Regions from separate parts of the Cupriavidus sp. DL-D2 genome, predicted to be linked through region 3. Evidence: predicted binding sites of a transcription regulator. Region 3 holds the regulator's gene; each other region holds the start of a gene.
The links. The regulator FliA, encoded in region 3, starts transcription of late flagellar genes. The targets are predictions, from matches to a motif close to CTAAAGTTTNNNNNNNNNNNGCCGNTA.
Positions count from the first base shown of each region.

Region 1 (7,996 bases), on a different contig from region 3:
TTCGGTGCGCCCGAGGCGTCGGTCTGCGCGTACAGGTTCTCGCCCAGGCTTTCCAGACCGGTCGGGTTCGCGAACGTGGCAACCTGGATCTGGCCCACCGTCACGGCGTTGGTCTGGCCCGGCTGCGTCACGGTCACCGTACCGTCGCGTGCGATGTTCAGGCCCGTGTAGTTGGCCGGCAGCGTGATGGCCGGGTTCAGCACGAAGCCGCTCGACGTGACGAGCTGGCCGTTCGGGTCTACCTGGAACGAACCGTCACGCGTGTAGGTGGTGGTGCCGTCCGGCATCGTCACCTGGAAGAAGCCCTGGCCGATGATGGCCACGTCGCGCGCATTGCCCGTTTGCTGCGGGTTGCCCTGCGTGTGAATGCGTTCCGTTGCCACGGGGCGCACGCCGGTACCGATCTGCATGCCCGACGGCAGCACGGTCTGGTCCGACGACAGCGCGCCAGGCTGGCGCACGGTCTGGTACATCAGTTCCTCGAACACCGCGCGGCTTTTCTTGAAGCCCGAGGTCGACACGTTGGCCAGGTTGTTCGAGATCACGTCCATCTGCGTCTGCTGCGCGTCGAGGCCGGTCTTGGCAATCCAGAGAGAGCGGATCATGGTGTTCCTAGAATTCGTTAGTTGTTCGACAGCAGCGCATTGGCACGCTGGTCATTGGTGTCGGCGCCCGTGATCATCTTCATCTGCATCTCGAAGCGGCGCGCATTGGCGATCATTTCCACCATGGACTCCACCGGGTTCACGTTGCTGCCTTCGAGCGCGCCGGAAATCACGCGCACGGTGGCGTCCTGCTGCAGTGGATCCACGCCGGGACGCAGGCGGAAGTAACCATCGTCACCGCGCGCCAGCCCTTCGGGCGGCGCCGAGACGACGCGCAGCTTGCCAACCTGCGCCAGGCCGTTGGCCGCTTCGCCCGGACCACGTGCCACCACGCTGCCATCGGTACCGATGGACACCGTGGCGCCCGGCGGCACGGCGATGGGGCCACCATCGCCCATCACCGGCCGGCCAGCCGAGTTCTGCAACTGGCCGTCGGCCGACACCTGCAGCGCTCCCGCGCGGGTGTAAGCTTCCGAGCCGTCCGGCATCTGCACCGCCAGCCAGCCGTTGCCACCGAGGGCAACGTCGAGGTCGCGACCGGTATAGGTCAGCGGCCCGGCCTTCATGTCGGCGCCCGGTGTCGAGGCCAGCGTGAAGGCGCGCGTCTGCGTTTCCTGGCCCTGCACCGGTACTGCACGGTACAGGTTCACCTGCGCCTTGAATGCCGGCGTGGAGGCGTTGGCCAGGTTGTTCGATACTGCGGCCTGCTGGTCGAGTATCTGCTTGGCGCCCGACAGGGCGGTGTAGATCAGGCGGTCCATGGCGATCCGTCAGCGGGGGCCGGCTTAGATGTTCACCAGGGTCTGCAGGACGGTGTCCTGCGCCTTGATGGTCTGGGCGTTGGCCTGATAGTTACGCTGCGCAACGATCAGGTTCACCAGCTGGCCGGACAGGTCCACGTTCGACTCTTCCACGGCGTAGGAACGCAGCTTGCCCAGCGAGCCGCCTGCGGCACCCAGCAGTTCCTGGCCCGACGAACCGGTGGCGCTCCACACGTTGTCGCCTTCGGGCTTCAGGCCTTCGACGTTGCCGAACGATGCCAGGGCGATCTGGCCCAGCGACAGCGTCTGTTCGTTGGAATACGAGCCCAGGATCGTGCCGTCTTCCTGCACGGCGTAGCTGACCAGCGCGCCCGAGGTGTAGCCGTTCTGCACGATGCTCTTCGGGTCGTTGTCCGCACCGAACTGCGTGCTGCCCGTCAGGTCCAGGCGTGCCGTCATGGCGGCAGCGCCGTTGGCGGCCGGCAGCGTGACGTTGGGCATGGTGGCAGCCGTCGGCGCGCGCAGCGTACCGTTGGCGTCGTAGGACAGCGTGACCGTCTGCAGCACGTTGCCGTTGGCGTCGGTGACGTGCATCGACCAGTCCGTACCGCCAAAGGCGTTGGTCGGTGCCGGGGCAACGGGCGGGCCGGCCACGACCGACTTGCCGAAGTAGGCGGTGAGCTGCTGCTTGTTGCCCAGCGAGTCATAGGCCGTCATCGGCGTGCTGTAGCTGAACATCGACGAATCCGCACGGACGGCAGGCGTGCTGGCGAACACGTTGGTCGGCGCGGCGCTGCGCGAGTCCAGCTGGAATTGCGCGGCAATGTTCGTGGTGGCCTTCGGCGGCATCTGCGCGTTGCTGATCGTCAGCGGCTGCGGCGCCACACCACCGGCGGTGGTGCCGGCCGGGTAACCCGTGACCTGCAGGCCCGTGCCGTTCACCAGCGTGCCGTCGTCCAGACGCGAGAGCTGGCCGTTACGCGAGTAGAAGACCTGGCCGTCCTGGTTGACCAGGCGGAAGAAGCCGCTGCCGTTGCTGATGGCCACGTCCATGCTGCGGCCCGATGCCGAGACCGTGCCGTTGCTGAACGATTGCACCACGGCGTTCACGCGCGTGCCCAGGCCGATCTTCGAGCCTGCGTACACGTCGGCGAACTGTGCCGTCGATTGCTTGAAGCCAACCGTGTTCGCGTTGGCGATGTTATTGCCGATCACGTCCAGGTTGGACGCTGCGGCATTGATGCCGCTTACCCCTTGACCAAAACCCATGATTTTCCCCTATGTAGGCTGTCGTTCGTGAATTGCCCGCGCGTATGCCGGACCGGGTTGATACGTGAATGTCTTGATAAAAACCGTGTTGCCGTGCCGATCAGGAAATGCGGCGCACGTCGTCGACGTTGGCCATCTTGCCGTCGCCCAGATCCACCAGCACGCCAGTGCTGTCGCCGCTGATGGCCTGCACCTTGCCGTAGATCAGCGGGATCGGGCTCACGTCCTTGCCGCCGGCCGTGGCCGTGACCTTGAACGCATAGTCGCCGTCTGCGACGAGGTTGCCCGCATCGTTCTTGCCGTCCCACTCCACGTCATGCACGCCGGCCTTCTGGCCCTTCATGTCGATGGTGCGCACCACGTTGCCCTTCTCGTCGAGCACCTGCACGGTCACGGCGTCTGCCGTCGTCGGGATGTCCACGCCGAACTTGCCCGACACGCCATCGGTCACGGTCAGGGCGTTGCCCGGCACCATCACGGTCTTGCCGATCAGTGCGGCGGAGTCCATCGCACGACCAGCCGCGGTTTGCGTCAGCAACTGCGTCATGGTCTCGTTCATCGTCTGCAGACCGCTCACCGTGCTGATCTGCGCCAGTTGCGAGGTCAGCTGCGAGTTGTCCATCGGATTCAGCGGGTCCTGGTTGGTCATCTGCGTGACCAGCATTTTCAGGAAATTGCTCTGCAGGTCGGCTGCGCTTGCGCTACCGCTTTGCAGGGCCTGGTTCACCCCCGAGTTGGCGGTGCTGTTACCTACGGAAGAAGTCGATGCCATGTTGTGTTCCGGCTAGTGTTCTTGAATTCTGGAAATCGGAGATACGGAAAACGCGTTTCGGCTGGCGTCACTGACCAATGGTCAGCGTCTTGAGCATCATGGTCTTGGCGGTGTTCAGCACCTCCACGTTGGCCTGGTACGAACGCGATGCCGAGATCATGTTGACCATCTCTTCCACCGGGTTCACGTTGGGCATCGTCACGTAGCCATTGGCATCGGCCAGCGGATGCGTGGGGTTGTGGATCATGCGGGCCGGCGCGGAATCCTCCATCACACCCGCCACCTGCACACCACCCACATCGGTCTGGCCCGGTGTCGGGGCCATCTCGAAAATCACCTGCTTGGCCTTGTACGGCTGGCCGTTCGGCGCCACGGCGCTGTCGGCATTGGCCAGGTTCGACGCCGTCACGTTCATGCGCTGCGACTGCGCGGCCATGGCCGAACCGGCCACGTCGAAAATGTTCATGGAACCCATTGCAGCGCCCCCCCTTAGTTCTGGATCGCGGACAGCATCGTCTTGATCTTCGAGCTCATGACGGTCAGGCCCGCTTCGTAGTGCACCGTGTTGTCGGCAAACGCCACGCGCTCGGTGTCCATTTCCACGGTGTTGCCATCGATACTCGATTGCAGCGGAATGCGGTACTGCAGGTCGCGCTCGTTGTTGCTCATCGCAGGCGCCTGCGCCGGCATGTGCCGCACGGACGTAGTGGACAGCGACACGCCGTCGCGCTGCTGGTTGCCGCGCTCCACGGACTGCGCCAGCGTGCTGGCGAAATCGAAATCGCGCGACTTGTAGCCCGGCGTATCCGCGTGGGCGATGTTCGAGGCAATCACCGATTGCCGCTGGGTCCGCAGGCTCAGTGCTTCCTGCTGGAAGCGGAACGCCGCATCGAGTCTGTCCATGATGTCTGCCTTTCCTGCTTTGGCTGTGGCTTCATTTCGGGGAGAGAACTGCCGTAGACCTGGGTATACCTTCCGCACACGCCAGACCGGGCTTCTTCAGGGTTGCCATCTTAGGGGCCGGGTTGTCACGCCAATCGTGCGAATAGGCAGGAGAAACCCGCGCATTTCCGGTTCGGTCTCTCGCGCGAGCCTGCCTACAATGACTCCCACTGACCGATGCCAAAACCTGGCTCGCCCGCCCCGCGCGGCGCGCCGCACAAGGCTTCGCCGTCAGTGCCAGGCGCGGCGCCGTCACGGTGCGCCAACCGCCTGTGCAAACGTTTACCGATGTTCAACTGTTGTGCGACGGCATCGACCGCGGGTTTACGCCTCCGTATTGGATTCGCAGCCCCTGCCGTCTCATCCTTGCTGGGATGACCCCTATGACTTTCTCTCGCCAGGCCGCCGCGCTGATGGCATTCGCCGGCATTGCGCTGGCGCCGTCCGCCATGGCCGCTCCCGCCCAGGTCACGCCCGTTGCGCCGCCCGGTGCGGCACCGCAAACCCAGGCCGCCCAGAATCCGTTTGCCGATGACCCCGCGCGCGTGGCCGTCGAACAGTTCCTGCAGCGCCAGTCCATGGGACTGCCGGGCAAGATCAGCGTGCAGGTGGTGCCGCCCTCGGGTGGCCGCGCGCCGGACTGCTTCAACCCCGAACCGTTCCTGCCCGCCGGCGCGGCCCCATATGGACGCGTCAACGTGGGCGTGCGATGCGGCGGCGACCGGCCGTGGACGCGCTATATGCAGGCCCGCGTCTCGGTGATGACCGATTACTACGTGGCCGCGCGTTCGATGGGTCCCGGCGAGACGATCTCCGCCGCCGACCTTGAACTTCGCCAGGGTGACCTGGCCGCCCTGCCGCGCGCCGTGGTGACCGATCCGGCACAAGTGGAAGGGTCGGTATCGGCCAACCGCATCGCCGCCGGCTCGCCGCTGCGTACGGATCTGCTCAAACGGCCGATTGCCGTGAGGCTCGGACAGACGGTCAACGTCACTGTGGAAGGCGAGTCGTTCCAGCTATCGAGCGAAGGCAAGGTGCTGAACGACGCTCCCACCGGCGCCCATGTGCAGATCCGTCTGCGCAACGGCCAGGTGGTCAGCGGCGTGGTGCGCAGTGGCGACACTGTCGTGCTGCAGTAACACAATCGGGTTAGCGTCACAAAGTTGTACCGGGAAGTTAGTCGTCACACGGGCTGGGACCCTCGACCAGGCAGGAAAATGATGTGGCAGCAACCGGCGCAGGCAGACCGTGCGAGAATGCGGCGAGCCCGTTCCGGGATCGGCGGAAAAGCGTCGGAAAACACAGGATCGAACCTAAAGTTTCCGGCGGCCAGTCCGATAAGTCAGAGGAACCCAGCAAGGATTTCACCGTGAAGATCAATAACTCCACTCCGTCCCGGCCCGCCGACACCGCGGCAACCGAAGGCAACGCCCGTGCGGCGGCCACCGGTGCCACGTCGGACCCTACCGCCCTGAGCGGCGTCAGCGTCAGCCCCCTGGCTGCGCAGGTTCGCGAGATTGGTACGCGCCTGCTGCAGGACAGCGACAGCGACATCGACGCCGCCAAGGTTGCGGAAGTCCGTCAGGCGATTGCGGAAGGCCGGATCAAGATCGATCCCAGCAAGATCGCCGATGGCTTGCTCGCCTCTTTGCACGAGCTGAGCCAGGCGCCCAGCCAATCCTGACACCATGAACCAGGCAGCCCTGATCCAGTCCCTTTCGCTTGAAGCCAACGCCATTGCGGCCTTCGGCCGTGCCCTTGCAGATGAGCGCGAAGCCATCAAGCGACAGGATTTCCAGGCGTTGAGCACGTTGCTCAACCAGAAGATGGAACTGGCCCAGGGGCTGAACCTTGCCACCGCCGCGCGCGAGGCCCAGATGATCGCGCAAGGCTTGCGCGTTGGTCCCGGCGGCCTGCTGGTAGGCCGCGAGGTGGACCCGCAGGTTGCCGAACTCTGGCGCAAGGTGGTGTTCTTCGCCCACAAGGCCAAGGATGCCAACGAACTGAATGGCGCCATCGTCCATGCCCATCTCGAATTCACGCAGGAAGCCATCCAGGTCCTGCGCCAGGGCGGCACGCCGCCCAACGAGATGTATGGCCGCGATGGCAAGGCGAACACCGGCGCCGCCGGCGTGAGCCTGGCCGCAGGCTGATCGCCCCACGCCTTCCCCGACCCGGCACGCGTCAGCGCCTGCCTACGTCATGCTCGGCCAACGTCCTATGTTGGCCGGCGCGCTTCCTCCCTACATTGACGGTAGGCCACTCGCCGTTCGGGTCATCCCGAGGCGGCGATGGCATCCGGTAAGCACAACAATGTCCGGAGGACCGCCATGTCATTTGCACTTTATGTAATCGGGCTCCTGCTGCTGGTGGGCGGCATTGCGTGGGCCATGTCCACTGCGGGCCTGGCGCCCGTCTATATCGGTATTGCCTGCGTGATCGTGCTGGGTATCGGCATCATGTCGGCGGTATCGCGCACGCGCACCAAAGATCCCTCCTAGTGCCGCGGCGTGGAACTCTCTCCACCGCCGGGCTCGCCGCAGCCCCATGTTTCGCAGAATGTAAACATTGCGGAACATGGGGCTCGCTCTATACACTCGAAGCGTTCAGATCTCCGCACGGTGATCGTCGCCATGTTCGAGGCACTGCGAAAAACAACCAGCGCGCTGTTTGACCCCGACCGTCGATTCCGCCAGGCTCGCATCTTCCACGCCGTCCGCGTGGCACTTGCCCTGCTGGCCTCGATCGCGCTGACTACCGGCATCAATATTCCGCATGGCGAATGGGCCACCATCACGGTGCTCGTCGTCATCGGCGGGCTCCAGCACCACGGCAACATCCGCAAGCGCGCCGCAGAACGCGGGGCCGGCACCGTGCTGGGCGCCCTGCTCGGTCTCTTCATCATCGTCCAGGGTACGTACTTCGGCATTCCGATGCTGACCTGGGGACTGCTCGCCCTGATCAGTGGGTACTGCGCCTATCACGCGGTGGGCAAGGGTGGATACGTGGCGCTGCTGACCGCCATCACCGTGATCATTACCGCCGGGCACGGCAACCAGGATGTCTATGACGCGGTATGGCGCACCGTGGATGTATTGATCGGCACGCTGATCGCGCTGGTGTTCTCGTTTGCACTGCCCGCCTATGCCTCGTACTCGTGGCGCTTCAAGCTCGCCGGCCTGCTGCGCGCCTGCGCGGCGGTGCATGCCAAGATCGAGCGCGGCATGCGCGACGAGAAGGAGCGGCAGCAGGACATGATGAAGCTGTCCGCTGCGCTCGTGCAGTTGCGCAGCCTGATTCCATCGGTAGCCAAGGAAACCAACGTCACGTCCGCCGATCTCGAAGAGGTGCAACACAGCGCGCGCGTGTGCATCAGCGCATTGGAAATGCTGGCGGCTGTGGAACCCGACGTGGCCGATACCAACGCCGATGGCAAGGAGCAGACCATCCGCGATCTGCTGCTGGAGATGGCCTCGGCGCTGGAGGCTGGCGACGAGACCATGGTGCGTGAGAACACGTCGCTGCCCGCACCACATCCCGACGATCCATCGATCGGCCACAGCTCGCACGCCTTCCTGACGCTGCAACTCTCATCCGAACTCGCTCACCTGCGCGACCACCTCTCGCAGATGGCCGTCCAGACCCGC
Region 1 is NZ_JBDKXK010000079.1:11,560-19,555, reverse strand. It holds gene flgG (flagellar basal-body rod protein FlgG) at 1-605, opposite strand, end outside; gene flgF (flagellar basal-body rod protein FlgF) at 623-1,366, opposite strand; gene flgE (flagellar hook protein FlgE) at 1,391-2,635, opposite strand; gene ABDB81_RS27380 (flagellar hook assembly protein FlgD) at 2,736-3,407, opposite strand; gene flgC (flagellar basal body rod protein FlgC) at 3,475-3,882, opposite strand; gene flgB (flagellar basal body rod protein FlgB) at 3,897-4,313, opposite strand; gene flgA (flagellar basal body P-ring formation chaperone FlgA) at 4,733-5,488, shown strand; gene flgM (flagellar biosynthesis anti-sigma factor FlgM) at 5,719-6,033, shown strand; gene ABDB81_RS27355 (flagellar protein FlgN) at 6,038-6,502, shown strand; gene ABDB81_RS27350 (hypothetical protein) at 6,680-6,850, shown strand; gene ABDB81_RS27345 (FUSC family protein) at 6,983-7,996, shown strand, end outside.
Region 1: the regulator FliA is predicted to act here: its motif matches at 5,663-5,689, upstream of flgM (flagellar biosynthesis anti-sigma factor FlgM).

Region 2 (7,996 bases), on a different contig from region 3:
TTGGCAGCGGCCGAGTACGCATCGAGCACGCTCTTGATCGTGCCGTAACCCGACAGCTTGGCCTGGAAGCTCTTGGCCTGGTTGTCGATGGCGGTGAGCTGGGTTTTTTCGTTGGCCTCGATCTTGTCGAGCAGATCGCCAAGTTCGAGGTTGGAGCCGACGCCGATGGAGGAGATTGCCATGTTCTTTTACCTGTTGTTATGACTTCAACTGATTTGGGCTTGAGACTTGCAAGCGGGGTTCGTCAGGCTTTCTGGCTGACGAACAGCCCCTGGAGCTTGTCGATGACATGCGCGAAGCGCAGCACCTCCTCGCTCGGCAACTGGCGGATCAGCTCGCCGGTTTCCTTGTCCACCACCTTGGTGATCACGCGGTTGGTGTCCTGGTCGATCTCGAACCGCACGCCGATCGACGTGGTCTTGAGCACGTCCATCAACTCGCCTACCGCCGCCGCCATGTCAGGGGACGTGCCGGCGGGCAATTCCACACCCGTGTCCACGGAGGCCGCAGCCGCATAGGGCGCGGGGACGACCGAAGACGCCGCGGCAGGCATGGCCTGGGCGGCGCCGGGGAGCGCGAGGTCGGCGGTGACGCGTGCCGCCGTCAGGGAAACGGTTGAGGAGTACGCCATGTTCAGCTCCGTGCGGTGATGCAGGATCAGTGATGCGGTTGAAATGCTTTGCAGGCGGCGGTCCGCCTGCGAAACACTCCAGCAAAAAAGCCGGGCCTTGCGGCCCGGCCTTCTTGCGGCGCTACGATTAACGCAGCAGCGACATCACGTTTTGCGTGGTCGAGTTTGCCTGGGCCAGCACCGAGGTACCAGCTTGTTGCAGGATCTGCGCGCGGGTCATGTTCGACACTTCCGTTGCGTAGTCAGCGTCTTCGATGCGCGAACGCGAAGCCGACAGGTTGTTGATCGTCGTGCTCAGGTTGTTGATCGTCGACTCGAAGCGGTTTTGCACAGCACCGAGGCTCGAACGCAGGTTGTCAACCGATGCCAGGGCCGTGTCCAGCGTCTTCAGCGGGTCGGTCGTAGCAGCTTGCTGGAAGTCCGAAGCTTGCAGCGTAGAACCCTTCAGCGTGAAGCCAACCGTCGAACCCGACACCGAACCGTCGGTCGGCTTGACGGCGATGAACATCGTCGTGGACGTGGCGGTACCGTTGCCGGCGAAACCCTTCGAAGCCAGGGCGTCGTTGTCGGCGGCGGTCAGGCCGGTCATCGACACTTGCACGAACCAGTTGCCCTTCGAATCAGCAACAACGCTTTGCGAGTTGATGGCTGCCGAAGTGTTCAGGCCCAGAGCGCGCTGGATGTCAGCGGCGACCACGCCGGTTGCCGAAGCAGCCGTCACCGGGGTGGAGGAACCCAGAGCCGTTTGAGCAGCTGCCGAACCGATCGAAGCCGTTGCGCCTTGCGGGCCGGCAACGCTGAAGCCAGCAACGCCCAGGGTCTTCGAGGTGATTTCCTTCAGCGCGATGCTGATGGTTTCGCTGTCGTTGGCGCCAACCTGGATCGACATGTTTTGGTCCTTGGCCAGGACCTTCACGCCGTTGAACTGGGTTTGTGCCGACACGCGGTCGATTTCCGACAGACGTTGCTTGATTTCGTCCTGGATCGACTTCAGGTCCGAACCCGAGTTCGTGCCCGTGGCAGCTTGCACGCCCAGTTCACGGATACGTTGCAGGTTGTTGTTGACTTCGCTCAGCGCGCCTTCGGTCGTTTGAGCGATCGAGATGCCGTCGTTGGCGTTACGCGATGCTTGCGTCAGGCCCTTGATGTTTGCCGTGAAACGGTTGGCAATGGCTTGGCCAGCTGCATCGTCCTTGGCGCTGTTGATGCGCAGACCCGACGACAGGCGTTGAATCGCGCTGTTCAGCGACGATTGCGACGTGTTCAGGTTGCTCTGCGTTTGCAGCGACAGAATGTTGGTATTGATGACTTGCGCCATGGTACGACTCCTATTTGCAATGTTGTAGGCATTCCGGCAGTTGCCGTAACGTTGGCTGCCTGCGTTGCAGGGCGTAGAGTGCCTCCGTTGCAAAGGTTATCGACCGAGGGGGGGAAGACTTTAGAGTGACTTGTGAGGGAGTTGCGGGCGCAGCCGGTTGTGCTATGGCTGGCGTCTTGTGGAGGCGCGTCCGTGCGGACGGCGTGCCTATATATATAGGTGCAGCGGCGGGCGCCTGGCCCGCACCCTGCTGCGTCAGCGGGGTTGGCCGGATCAGCGGCGCTTGCGGGTGCGTGGGATGTACAGGCGCACGAAATCCGGCGAGGCTTCGGCATCCAGCACGTCCGTGGCCAGTTCGGGCGCGTGCGACGGCGTGACCACCGTGATGGCGCGCTTGTAGATGAGCGTGGGCGAGGCATCGCGCTCGTCGCGTCCCAGCAGGATCATGTAGTTGTCCGAGGCCAGCACGACGCCATTCAGCCGCGTGCCATTCGACAGGTGGACGATGACTGCGAGGCGGCTGGCACTGTGCGCGGCAAACTGCAGTTGCTGCAACTTGCGGCTGGGACGGGGAGCCTTGATTTCCTTCTTCACAACTTCTCCGGAAGAGCCCGCGAGGGATCTGTCGGCTGACAACGGTCCGGTGATCGGTTGTTCTGGTGGATGTCGCACTAAAAGTGACGGATATGACAGCCCGATCGCGGCGAGAATTGAAACATTCGCTCTCGGAACCGGGGCGGAGGCGGATCCGCATCGGCGGGGAGGACAGTCTCTTCAGGATAGTGGAGAACGCTGCCCAGCCCGCGTGCCATGCCGCCGCTGCCAGGAGAGAAGGGGAATACTTCAGGCCGGAGAGTAACAAAGTTTTACAACCATTGACGAATCGATGATGGCAGCCCGCATAGAGGAATAGTTCTACTTTAAGCGTTGCCAACGATTTGTGGTTGATGTAGCACTTTTGTTTGTCATGGGCTAGGCACACCATGCGCAGTCCGTGAAACCCGCGCCAGCTAAAGGTTTCCGGCAATCGTCCGTTATCTGCCGACAAGGCCAAAAGTAACCTTCGCCGTCACTTTTGGCAAAGATTTGCATCGCTCGTTACACCCGCCACAGGGGTAAACCCTGATAGAAACAGGATTTACACCTCATGTAAGCGGGTTTATATTCCGGGTTCGGGCCGGGTACAGCCGGCTCCTTTTTGCAAAGCAGTCCTGAAAGCCTACGAGCACCCCGCGCGTGGGCTTCTTTTTTTTGAGCCCGCGTCCTTGGCCGCGATTCCTGCCGGCGCCCGCCGGTTTCGGCGGATCGGGATGCACGGGACAGATTAGACGCCACCGGCTGCGTCCCCAATCAGGGGAAGAGCAGCGACTTTTCCCCTCAATTCGTTTTTTCGCTCAAGACCGTCAAAACGCCCGCCGATACCCGGCTGTGCGACACCCGGACACGGGTGGATACCGCTCGACCGAACAAAAAACCGGACAAAGGGTACGAAGTGATGGGCTTGCGAAAAATGGGGATTGGCGCGCGGATGTCGCTGGCGTTCTGCGTGGTTGTGCTGCTGCTGGCCGCCGTGGCTGCGGTAGGTGTCAGGTCGCTCGGCGCCATGAACGACGTGCTGCACACCGCTGTGGAGCAGCGTCTGGTGCGCGTGCTGGATCTGAAGCTGGCCAAGGAGCGCGCGCTGATGATCGGCGTGATGCTGCGTGACGCATCGCTGACCGAAGACAGCGCCATGGCTGCGCAGAATGCCGAGAAGATCGTCAAGCTGCGCGAGCAGATCGGCGCCACGCTCGATAGCCTGGGCAAAGCCATGCGCGCCTCCGGTAGCGCGCAATCGACCGCTGCATTCGATGCCTTGACGCAGGCGCGCGGCGCCTATAACGAACAGCTCGACCAATTGCTGGCCCAACTGCGCGCGGGCGATTTCCCGGCTGCGCGTACGGCGCTGGTGTTGACGCTGCCCCTGGCCCAAGGCGCCTATTTCGAAAAACTCGACGCCTTCGCCGACCTGGGCCGCAAGCTGGCGGCTGACGCCGTGGAGGACGCCACGAACCAGTACGAATTCACGCGCAACCTGCTGGTCGGCCTGTCCGTGGCTGCGGCCATCATCGCTACGCTGCTCGGCGTGGCGCTGGCACGCTCGGTAACGCGCCCCGCCGCACAGGCGCTGGACGCTGCCGAAGCACTGGAGCAAGGCCAGCTCGGCCACATCATCGAAATCCGCACTCACGACGAGATGGGCCGCATGCTGGGCGCCCTGGAACGCGCCTTCGGACAATTGGGCGCGCTCGTGCGCGGCATCCAGCAGGCCGCCGGCTCGATCGATACGGCGGCGCGCGAGATTGCCACCGGCAACACCGATCTGTCGCAACGCACGGAAGAGCAGGCCGCATCGCTCGAACAGACCGCCGCCTCGATGGAGCAACTGACCTCGACGGTGCGCCAGAACGCCGAGAACGCACGGCAGGCCAACCAGCTGGCGGTCAACGCGTCGGACGTGGCCACGGAAGGCGGCCGCGTGGTGCGCGGCGTGGTGGATACGATGGAAGGCATCTCGAAGTCGTCAGCGCGCGTGGCGGAAATCATCGGCGTGATCGAAGGCATCGCCTTCCAGACCAACATCCTGGCGCTGAACGCGGCGGTGGAAGCTGCCCGCGCCGGTGAGCAGGGCCGGGGGTTCAGCGTGGTGGCAGCCGAAGTGCGCAGCCTGGCGCAGCGCTCGTCGTCGGCAGCCAAGGAAATCGGCGAACTGATCAACGGTTCCGTGCGTCAGGTGCAGGACGGCGCGAAGCAGGTGGAAGTGGCGGGCAAGACGATGGACGACATCGTGGGCGCGGTGCGTCGCGTGACGGACATCATGGGCGAAATCTCGGCGGCCAGCGAAGAGCAGACCGCCGGCATCGAACAGGTCAGTTTGGCTATCACGCAGATGGAAAGCGTGACGCAGCAGAACGCCGCGCTGGTGGAGGAAGCCAGCGCCGCCGCCGAAAGCCTGCTGCAGCAGGCGGGTGGTCTGGTCAGCGAAGCCGCGCGCTTCGAACTGGGCCAGCCGGGGCAGGGCGCGCGTCATGCCGCACACCACGTAGAGCAATATGTCGCACCGGTGAAATCGCTGCCGCCGGCCAAGACCGCACGAGCGCTGCCCGCCCCGCGCAAAACGGTAGCAAAACCGGCCCCCGTCGCACGGACCGCACCGGCTGCGCCCGCGGCAACGAAACTGCGTCCGGCCCAGAAGCCTGCCGCACCTCAACGCGCGGCGGCCGTGCCGGCTGCGGTCCGCCCGCCGGTCCAGCGCAAGGCCGACGCCGCGCCGGTGCTGGCCCGCCAGCCCGCCAAGCCCGCTGCGTCCCGCGCGCCGGTCGTGCATCAACGCAAGGAACCGATCCTGGCCACCGCGCGCCGTCCGGCCGCAGCGCCCAAGCCGGCCATGGCCGATGCGGGTGACTGGGAAACGTTCTGATCTTCTGACCGACTCGCGGGCGGGTAGCCAAAAAGCGGCGCAGGCAAATCCTGCGCTGTTATTTTTGGGGGTTGCCCCCCACTGAAAGCAAACAGTCAGGCGCGGTTTTCAGCGGTCGCATAAAATGTCGGCTCTCTCCATCCGACACAAGAGCAGCGATCCCGCGCCGTGGGGTCATCTGCCTGTCAGGCCAATCCATGTCCGCTGCATCCAAGCTCGCCCCCGACCCGTCGTCGAACCATGCGCCGGCCAACGTCCCCGTCATGCAGGTCATCTTCGGCCTGATGCTCGCCATTCTTCTCGGCGCGCTGGAGCAGTCGATCGTGGCGGTGGTGCTGCCCGATATCGCGCTGCAACTGAACGGGTTCGAGGACATGGCCTGGGTGATCTCCGCCTACCTGGTGGCGTCCACCGTGGTGACGCCGATCTACGGCAAGCTCTCCGACGTGCTGGGCCGCCGCGCGGTGCTGACGTTCGCCATCGTGTTGTTTTTGCTGGCGTCGGTGGCCTGTGCCATGGCCACGACCATGCCGATGCTGATTGCCGCGCGCATCCTGCAGGGGCTGGGCGGCGGCGGGCTGATTTCGGTTTCGCAGGCGACGATTGGCGACGTGGTGCCGCTGCGCGAGCGCGGACGCTACCAAGGCTACGTCAGTGGCGTGTGGGCCGTGGCCAGCATGGCCGGCCCCGTGCTGGGTGGCTATCTGGCGCACTTCCTGTCGTGGCGCTGGATCTTCTGGATCAACATTCCGTTGGCGCTGCTGGCGCTGGTGGTGGTGCGCCGCGCACTGCGCCATCTGCCGGTGAGCGGGCGCAAGCACCGGATCGACTATCTCGGCGCGTTGCTGTTCGGTGGCGGGCTGTCGGGCGTGCTGGTGTTCCTGACGCGGCTGGGGCAGGGCCATGCGCCGCTGGAGCCGCAGACCATCGGCCTGCTGGCGGCGGGGCTCGTCGGCATGGCGCTGTTCGTCTGGCAGGAGCGCCGCGCGGTGGACCCCGTGATTCCGCTGAACCTGCTGGCCGTGCCCACGGTGGCCATCTGCTGCCTGACGCTGTTCCTCTGTTTCTTCCAGTTGATTGCGATGTCGGTGCTGCTGCCGCTGCGCTTTCAGGTGGTGGGCGGCGCCCATGCCGATACTGCGGCGCTGCGACTCGTGCCGCTGACGCTGGCCATTCCGTTCGGCGCGTATATCTCCGGCCGGCTCATGACGTGGAGCGGGCGCTACAAGCCCATGCAGATGACTGGTTCGCTGGTGGCGCCCGTGGCCATCGTGGCATTGGCCTTCACGCCGCCCGATGCGGTGCTGCTGGCCGCCCTCGTGATGATCGTGCTTGGGTTGTCGATCGGGCTGCAACTTCCTGCGGGCCTGGTGGCCACGCAGAACTCGGTTCCGCATCACCAGATGGGGATCGCCACGGCACTCACGGCCTTCGCCCGTCTGCTGGGCGGCGCGGTGGGCGTGGCTGTGCTGACCACGGTGCTGATCGCGCTGCTGCGCCATAGCGGCGTGGCGGTGTCCGACCTGAAGGGCGGCGAGGATGTACTGATGAGCATGTTCCGCCGCGTGATGGGCGGAGGCGACCAGGCGGATGCGGCAGCGGTGCGCATGGCGGCGGAGCGCGCGTTTCGCCTGCTGTTCCTGATGAGTGCGGGGGTCTCGCTGATCGCGCCGTTCTTCGTGGCACGCCTGCGCGAAACCACGCTGCGGGGCAGTGCCGTGCCGGCGCCGGCAGCGGCGGACTGAATCTAGCGCGGCTCGCGCGTCATCATACGGCAGACCGCCGCCAGGGCCAGCAGGTTGGGGTCGCGCTCGCGGCGGCGCAGGAAGCTCAGGCCGATGGTCTGCTTCATGCCGTAGTCGGCGGTCAGCGGCACAAAGGCCACGTTGCGGGCCACCACGTCGCGCACGCGGCCCGGCAACAGCGTGTAGCCGATGCCGCCGCCCACGAGGTTCATCAACGAGAAGATGTCGCCCACCTTCATCACCACGTTCGGTGTGAAGTCGGCAATGCGGAACGCCTCGGCAAATCCGCTCGACGTCACGAATCCATCCCCCAGCGACACAAACGGCTCGTCACGGCACTGGCGCAGATCCACGGCATCCATGCGCGCGTAATCCGAATTGGCGGGGGCGGCAAAGAAGATGTCGTCCTCGAACATCGGGATCGATTCGATCTCCGGGCTTGGATCGGGCATGCCCATCAGCGTGGCGTCGATGGTGCCCTGACGCAGCTTGTCGAGCAGGTCCGCGTTGGAGCCGAGCACCAGTTCCGTCTGCAGTTCGGGCCGGCGCATCTTGATGCCGATCACCACCTGCGGCACGGTGCGTACCGTCAATGAATAGAGCGATCCGATCTTGAGCTGGTCTGCCGAGTAGCCGGCGGCCTCGCGCGTGATGCGCACGCCGTCGGCCATGGTCTTGAGCACGTCGCGCGCCACATCGGCCAGCACATGGGCCGCTTCGGTGGGCAGCAGGTTGCGTCCCTCGTGGCGGAACAGCGTGCAGCGCAATCCTTCCTCCAGCGAATGCAGGGCCCGGTGGATGCTGACCGTGCTGACCTCGAGCGCCTCGGCGGCCTTGGCCAG
Region 2 is NZ_JBDKXK010000049.1:54,623-62,618, reverse strand. It holds gene fliD (flagellar filament capping protein FliD) at 1-182, opposite strand, end outside; gene ABDB81_RS22085 (flagellar protein FlaG) at 245-631, opposite strand; gene ABDB81_RS22080 (FliC/FljB family flagellin) at 759-1,949, opposite strand; gene ABDB81_RS22075 (RNA chaperone Hfq) at 2,223-2,543, opposite strand; gene ABDB81_RS22070 (methyl-accepting chemotaxis protein) at 3,445-5,409, shown strand; gene ABDB81_RS22065 (MDR family MFS transporter) at 5,607-7,154, shown strand; gene ABDB81_RS22060 (LysR family transcriptional regulator) at 7,157-7,996, opposite strand, start outside.
Region 2: the regulator FliA is predicted to act here: its motif matches at 2,047-2,073, upstream of ABDB81_RS22080 (FliC/FljB family flagellin).

Region 3 (7,996 bases):
AGCGGCACGCCCATCATTTCCGCAGCGGTCTGCGCGATGATCGTGTACGTGCCCGTGCCGATATCGGTCATGTCGGTTTCCACCACCACCGCACCACCCTGATCGATACGCACACGCGCGGCGGATTTCATCACCAGGTTGTTGCGGAATGCCGATGCCACCCCCATGCCGATCATCCATCGTCCTTCACGCATCGACCCTGGTTTCGGGTTGCGACGATTCCATCCAAAGCGCTCGGCGCCCTGCTGCATGCATTCCACAAAACGACGCTGCGAAAACGGACGCTCTGGCTTCTCGGGATCGACCTGCGTGTCGTTGACGATACGGAACTGCACAGGGTCCATGCCAAGCTTCTCGGCCATTTCGTCGATGGCGATTTCCAACGCCATCATGCCCGGTGCCTCGCCTGGTGCACGCATCGCGTTGCCTTCGGGCAGATCGAGTGTGGCAAGCCGCATCGCGGTCATGCGGTTGGCGCCCGCATACAGCAAACGCGTCTGCATGACCGCCGTTTCCGGATCGCCGCCCTCCAGGTTGCCGGACCAGCTTTCATGGCCGATGGCCGTGATCTTGCCGTCGCGCGTGGCGCCGATGCGAATGCGCTGGATCGTGGCCGGACGGTGCGTGGTGTTGTTGCCCATCACCGGACGCGTCAGCGCCACCTTCACGGGACGACGCGCGGCGCGCGCACCCAGCGCCGCCAGCAACGCCTCCGCGCGCACGAACAGTTTCCCGCCGAAGCCACCGCCGATAAACGGCGAGATGACCTGCACATTCTCCTTCGGCACCCGCAGCGTTTCAGCCAGATCCTTGTGCGCCCACCCGATCATCTGGTTCGATGTCCACAGCGTGAGCCGGTTGCCATTCCACGCGGCAATCGACGCATGCGGCTCCATCATCGCGTGCGACTGGTCCGGCGTGGTGTACTTCGCATCGAGTTGCACGGGCGCTGCGCCAAAGGCTCCTGCGAAATCACCTACGGCGGTATCGGGTTCCTGATCCTTCGACGGCGGCTTGGCGTAGCAGCAGGCGTGAGCCAGATCGTAGCTGCCGGATTCTTTCGTGTATGACACCCGAATCATCATGGCCGCCGCGCGGGCCTGTTCGAATGTCTCCGCCACCACCAGTGCAATCGCCTGGTGATAATGCTGGATTTCGGGACCGCCCAGCAGCTTCGCCGCATTGCGCTCGCCCTTGCCCAGCTTGCCCGCATTGGCGGCTGTCACGATGGCGAGCACGCCCGGTGCGCGACGCGCGGCATCAAGTTGCATCGATGCGATGCGGCCCTTGGCGATGCCTGCGCCGAGCACGTAGCCGTACGCCTGATTCGGCACCACGTCGTGACGTTCGTACGCATACGGCGCGGTGCCTGTGGTCTTGCGCGCGCCATCGATGCGGTCGGTGGGATGGCCGACCACACGCAACTGGTCGATCGGATTGGTGGTAGCAGGAGTGTCGAACTTCATGACTTCGCTCCTTTCTCTTGCATCATCACCGCAGCCAGCGTGCGGCGCACGAGCTGCAGCTTGAACTCGTTATCGGTTGTCGGTGTGGCGCCATCGAGCAATCGTTGCGTGACCGCAGTGGGTCCGTGCGCCATCTCCGCATCGGCGGCTTCCACGCGCCACGGTTTGTGTGCCACACCGCCCAGCGCCACGCGCCCCGTGCCGTCTCGCTGCACGATGGCTGCCACGGAGATCAGGGCAAACGCATACGATGCGCGATCCCGCACCTTGCGATAGACATGCGTGCCGCCCAGCGGGGCCGGCAGCGTGACGGCGGTAATCAGTTCGCCGCGCTCCAGCACCGTTTCGATATGAGGTGTATTGCCCGGCAACTTGTGGAAGTCCGCAATCGGAATCACGCGGCGTGCGCCGTTGGGCTGCACCGTCTCCACGCTCGCGTCGAGCACACGCATCGCCACGGCCATGTCGCTGGGATGCGTGGCAATGCACGCCGTGCTGCTGCCGATGACTGCATGCTGGCGGCTGATGCCACCAATCGCCGCGCATCCGCTGCCCGGATTGCGTTTGTTGCACTGCTGGTTGGTATCGTAGAAATAGGGGCACCGCGTGCGCTGCAGCAGATTGCCCGCCGTGGTGGCGCGGTTGCGCAACTGGCCCGAAGCCCCCGCGAGCAACGCGCGCGACAGCACACCGTAGTCGCGTCGCACCCGCGCATCGGCAGCCAGATCGGTGTTGCGCACCAGTGCGCCGATACGCAATCCACCTTGCGGCGTCGCTTCGATCTTGTCGAGCGCGAGACCGTTCACGTCGATCAGGTGCGTCGGCGTCTCGATGCCGAGTTTCATCAGGTCCAGCAGATTGGTGCCGCCCGCGATGAAGCGCGCACCGGGCGATTGCATGGCTGCCGCCGCAGCCTCGGCGGGGGAATGCGCACGCGCGTAGGTGAAGGGGTTCATGACTGGCTCCCTGCAACTTCGGTGATCGCTTCGAGGATATTGGAGTAGGCGCCGCAGCGGCAGATATTGCCGCTCATCCGCTCGCGGATCTCGCCTGGCGATGCATGCGGCCGCGCGTTGAGATCGGGACTGACATGACTCGGAATGCCTGCGCGGATTTCATCGAGCACGGCTACGGCCGAGCAGATCTGTCCTGGCGTGCAATAGCCGCATTGATAGCCGTCGTGCTTCACGAAGGCCACCTGCATCGGATGCATGCGCGTGGGCGTGCCGAGTCCCTCCACGGTCGTCACCTTCGCACCTTCGTGCATCACGGCCAGCGTCAGACAGGCATTGATGCGCCGCCCATCGACGATCACCGTGCAGGCGCCGCACTGTCCGTGGTCGCAGCCCTTCTTCGTGCCCGTGAGATGCAGATGTTCGCGCAGGGCATCGAGCAGCGTAGTGCGCGTGTCGAGTTGCAGCGAGCGAGGCTGCCCGTTGACCACGAATGAAACGCTCGCCGCCACGGGCGTCATCGACGCCGGAGTACGCTGTGTGGAAGGCGTGGCCGCGCCAGCCGGTACGGCAACCGCCGAGACCGAGGCCGCGCCGACCATCACGAACTCGCGCCGCGAAAGTTTGATGTCGCTAAATTCTTCCATCGTCGATCCTTTCAGGCTCATGGGCTGAGGGAGCAACGTGGCGAGACTTGCGCGTAGGAATTACACGGCGATCATGTTCGCCGTGTAGCCGGGGTCACACAGGAAGGGGATTGCGGGGTTCTGTGTCGCGCACTCTGCACGTTGCGTGGCCGGAAAGGCGCACGAAACGTGCCATCGAGCGCGCAGTGCTGACAGTCAGCGATAGCTGACGGTCACTTCGTTGCTGCGGCCCTGCAGCATCGGGGCAAGGCTGCCCTGACCCGGCACGCGATACGCGAAGACAAAACCCTTGGTGGCGTTGTCGCCCACAAAGGCGTCGGTCTTGCCTTCGGCGCCCGGCAACAGCACGCATCGATCTGCGTTGCACAGGTAGGCTTGCATGTCGACCGGCGGCACGCGCGTGAAACTGTAGCGCCAGCGCACGGACGTGATCTGTCCCGATGCCTGCGGCATGGTGGCCACCGGCATCACGGGCGACGACAACGTGCGCTGGCCCCGATTCGTGATCTGGGGCGCCTGCACCGAGGCAGTCCACGCGTAGCGCGATCCGGCAAGCTCGTACGTGGCCTTCATGAACACCGGCGCCACGGTCTGCGCATCGCTGCGCGCAGCCGCCAGTGCGAAGCCCGCGCAGAGCGCGGCAGCGATGCAGGGGTTGACCATGGCGCTGCGCATCACAGCATGCCGCGCAGTTGATTGCGCAGGCGCGTGATGGCCTGGCTGCGGATCTGGCACACGCGCGATTCCGTGACCTCCAGCACCGCGCCGATCTCGCGCAGGTTCAGCTCCTGGTCGTAGCACAGCGACAGCACCAGCTTCTCCCGTTCGGGCAGCTTGTCGATGGCGCGGATCAGCGCATCGCGCATGCCGGACTCCATCAGCACGGTGAGCGGGTTACCGTCATCGGTCACGCCGAGGTGGCGATCCAGGAAATCTTCTTCTCCCGAGCGCTCGAAATCCTCGTAGTGCAGCAACTGGCAGCCATAGACCTCGTTGAGCAGCTCCTGGTATTCGTCGAGCGCCATCTCCAGCTCGGCGGCCACTTCCGAATCGATCGGTGTGCGGCCGAGCTTCTGTTCGAGCTGGCGCTGCGTGCGTTCGATCTTGCGCGTGAACTGCCGCAGGCTGCGCGACTGCCAGTCGTTGGCGCGCACCTCGTCGAGCATGGCGCCGCGAATACGCTGGCTGGCATAAGTCTCGAACCGCGCACCGTGGTTGTCTTCATAGCGCTTGGCGGCGTCGAGCAGGCCGATCATGCCGGCCTGGATCAGGTCGTCGATCTGTACGCTGGCGGGCAGTTTGGCCGCCAGTTGCAGCGCGATGCGCCGCACCAGTGGCGCGTGTGACTTGACCACGTCCGCCTGCTCGAGCTTTCCCTGAATCGTGTACATGGTGGAACTCTCGGTAAATGCTGTCTGTGTGTGCCGGGGCCGTCGGAGACGATGGCGGCCACTGGCTGGCTGAGTTTCGGTTTCGGGTCTTGTCGGGACTTCTTGTTCTTGGCGTGTCACGCGGGCACGGCCGAAGCCATGCCCTGGGGCGATGATTCGTGGCGCAGCGGCCATGCGCCGGTACCACCGGCGATGTGCCGCAACGCACCGGTGGCCGCAGCGGCGGGGTACGCCTCCACCACGCACCGTCCAAGCTGGAGCGCACGCGCTACCAGCGGATCCATCGGCAGATACCCTGCCAGGCTGGCCTCCACGCCCAGGTACTGGCTCGCCGTACGGGCCAGGTTGCGCGCGAGGGCCACGACCGTCCCTTCCGCCGCCGCAAGATTCACGACGAGCTGGAACTGACGGCATGCATATTCATGGTGCAGCCGCTTGATGCAGGCATACGCGGCGGTGATCGAATTGGCCTCGGGCCGCATCACGATTACCACGTTGTGCGCAACTGCAGCCAGCGGTGACAGCGCGCCCGTGCCATCGCGGCGTGCATCGACGATCACGGTGCGCATGTCGGGCCATTGCGCGGACATTGCGGCGTCATCGAGCCGCGTGCCCGACGGCAACGCGCCGGCCGGCAGCACGGCAATGCCCGTGGCGGCGCGCGTGCCGATGGCCGAGGCCAGCGTCGTGCGGCCTGCCATCACGTCACCCAGGGTGGCCGTGGGCGATGCACCCGCGAGCCGCGTGGCGCGTGCGCCGAACGTGTCTTCATCGACCAGCAGCACGCGTTCGCCCTGCATCGACAACGCGTTAGCCAATCCCAACGCCACGGTGGTCGTACCGGCGCCGGGTTCGGCACCGACTACGGCAATCCGCCGCGTGACGCGGGGAGCCAGCAGCCGGCGCAGACTTTCTGCCTGATCGGAAGCCATCGGATTCAAGTCTTACTCCCCTGCGGCCGCAAACTGCGGCATGGCTTCGGTGGACTGCATCGCACGCATCGCGTACATGGCAGCCTCGGCCGGCTCTTCCACCTTCTCCGCTTCCACGATCGAAGGCGAGGCGGTGTTGCGGCCCGGATAGTTTTCAAGCACGTCGAGCAGCGCCAGCAGGCGGCCCATGCCTTCGTTCAGTACGGTGCCCGCCACCGGCGCATTCACGCGTGCCGAGGCACGGCCCGCGAGGCGCGACAGGAACGCGGGCGCGGTCTGCGTGGGCGAATGCTGCAGGCGCAGCGTGGTCAGGCCCAGTTGCAGCGAGGCCATGCTGTTGCACAGCGCGGCATCGTCATCGCCCGGTTGTGCGAAATGTTCCATCGCGTGGCGCAGCGTGCGGAATTGTTCTTCGGCAGCCAGCGTCCATTGCGACCAGCGTGCGACCTGCGCGGCCACATCGGCCAGTGCAGGATCGCAAAGCAGGTAATCGACGGACAGCATCTCGCCGCTTTGGCGATCCACCAGGCGCGACACCACGAGGCATGCCTCGCTGCCGACCTCGCCACCCGCGCCGCGCTGGCGTGCCGCGGTACGGACCTGCCCGTCCGGAATACGGACGAGGCCATGCGCCAGCCAATGCACCGCATCGCGCTCACGAAACTCCACATCGCCAATCGCATGGAACGTCAGCGTGTCGGCGATCGTATCGAGCTTGTTGGCCTGGCCATCGGCAATCACGCGCGTGGTCTTGCGCGTGCCGGCGACCCAGCGCTCGCCCAGTTGCTGCCAGCGCGCCAGCGTGGCGGGCGTGGGCAGCGACGACACCAGATTGACGATGGTGCGTGCAGCGGCCAGCGTGCTGCGCACGGTAGCGGCATCCGCATCGGCTTCTGCTTCGGCGATCGACTGACGTGCGCGCGTGGCCGGCACAACGGTGCTGGCGAGCGGCAGGCCATCGCGATCCGCGAGCCACAGCGTGTGCTGCATCATCTGCGGGGCGCGGCGGCCTTCCACGGCGTGCGCGGCGTTGTGCGTGACGGCCAGCACATACTTGTCGCAGGCGCGGCTCGCCTCGCGGCACATCGTCAGTCGAACCTGCTGGGCCATCGGACGCAGTGCCGTGGCACCTGCCGTGCGTTGCTGCCAGAGCTGGCGGGCCAGCTCGAAGCCATAGCGTTCGGCGTTCAGTTCTTCCACGCAGACGCCTACGGCACTGGCGCTGTCGGTCAGCGAACGCAGCATGTCGTCCGCACCGCTGCGTTCCGGCTGGCGCGGCGCGGCTGCGGCTTCTGCGTTGGCGGCCTGACGGCGCGCCACATCGGCGTCATTGAACAGCGAGCCACGGCGTGGCGTCAGGAAGGCGCGCTCCACGAGTGCGTCGGCCTGTGCCAGTTCCAGATGTTCGGGCACGCGCTGACCCGTCGAGGCGTAGTACACCGGCAGGCGGTGACGGATCACCACGTCGAGTACGGAGCCGAGGTGCGTGGCTTCATCGAGCTTGCTGATGATGCAGCCATCGATACCACCGGCAGCCCCGGCGCCATCGTTGCGATAGGCGTGAACCACTTCGTTGAGCGTGTCGCCATGCGCGGCGCCATTGAGCAGCAGCACGCGTTGCATCGGCGTCTGCACGCCAGCCAGCATCGCGATCTGATCGGACAGGCTGCGGTCGCGCTGGCTCATGCCCACGGTGTCGATGATGACGAGGTGCTTGTCCTTCATCGCCGACAGCGCGAAGCGCAGGTCTGCTGCGTCCTTCACCGCGTGAACCGGCACACCAAGGATGTCGCCATAGATGCGCAGTTGTTCGTGTGCGCCGATACGGAAACGGTCAGTCGTCAGCAGCGCCAGGCTTTGCGGGCCGTTGCGCAGCACAAAGCGCGCGGCCAGCTTGGCGGTGGTGGTGGTCTTGCCCACACCGGTCGGACCGATCAGGGCCAGTACGCCGCCTTGCGAGAACAGTGCATCCTCGTTTTCGAGGACGGGCACCTTGCTGGCGATTTCCGCGCGAATCCACGCCATCGCGGCAGGACGATCCGTACCGACCGGCAGGCGTGCCAGCAGCGTGCGCGACAGTTGGCCCGAAAACCCTGCATTGATCAGCCATTCGAACAGCGACTCGCGCAGCGGATCGCCAGCGGCCACGCCCGGTGCGCTGGGGTGTGCCAGGCCGGCAAACTGGCGTTCGAGCATCGAGCGCATCGAGGCGAGTTCGCCACGCAGGTCGCCCAGCGCGGCACCTTCGGGCGCGGCAGTGGGAGCGGTAGCGGCAAACGCGTGATGCGACGGCGTGATCGACGAAGCTGCAGGTGCCAGGGAAGGCAGCGGCGACATCGACGGTGCATTCAGCAGGCCGAGCGGTGCGTAACCGGGCACGGCTGGCTCATGGTCGTCGTGCAGTGCCTGCAGCACCTGCAGTTTCGAGGGCGCAGTGGCGATGGCAGGCACGGCAGGCTCGTACATCTGCGCGCTGGCGCTGACGGCGCCGAGGTCGGTATCGCGCATCGCCACGATTTCCACGCCGCCTTCGATGCTGCGGTTCGACAGCACCACGGCGTCGGGGCCCATGGCCTCACGTACCTTGCGCATCGCCTCGCGGCCATT
Region 3 is NZ_JBDKXK010000060.1:37,270-45,265, reverse strand. It holds gene paoC (aldehyde oxidoreductase molybdenum-binding subunit PaoC) at 1-1,466, opposite strand, end outside; gene ABDB81_RS24655 (xanthine dehydrogenase family protein subunit M) at 1,463-2,422, opposite strand; gene paoA (aldehyde dehydrogenase iron-sulfur subunit PaoA) at 2,419-3,066, opposite strand; gene ABDB81_RS24645 (flagellar protein FlhE) at 3,262-3,639, opposite strand; gene ABDB81_RS24640 (RNA polymerase sigma factor FliA) at 3,741-4,457, opposite strand; gene ABDB81_RS24635 (P-loop NTPase) at 4,574-5,389, opposite strand; gene flhF (flagellar biosynthesis protein FlhF) at 5,402-7,996, opposite strand, start outside.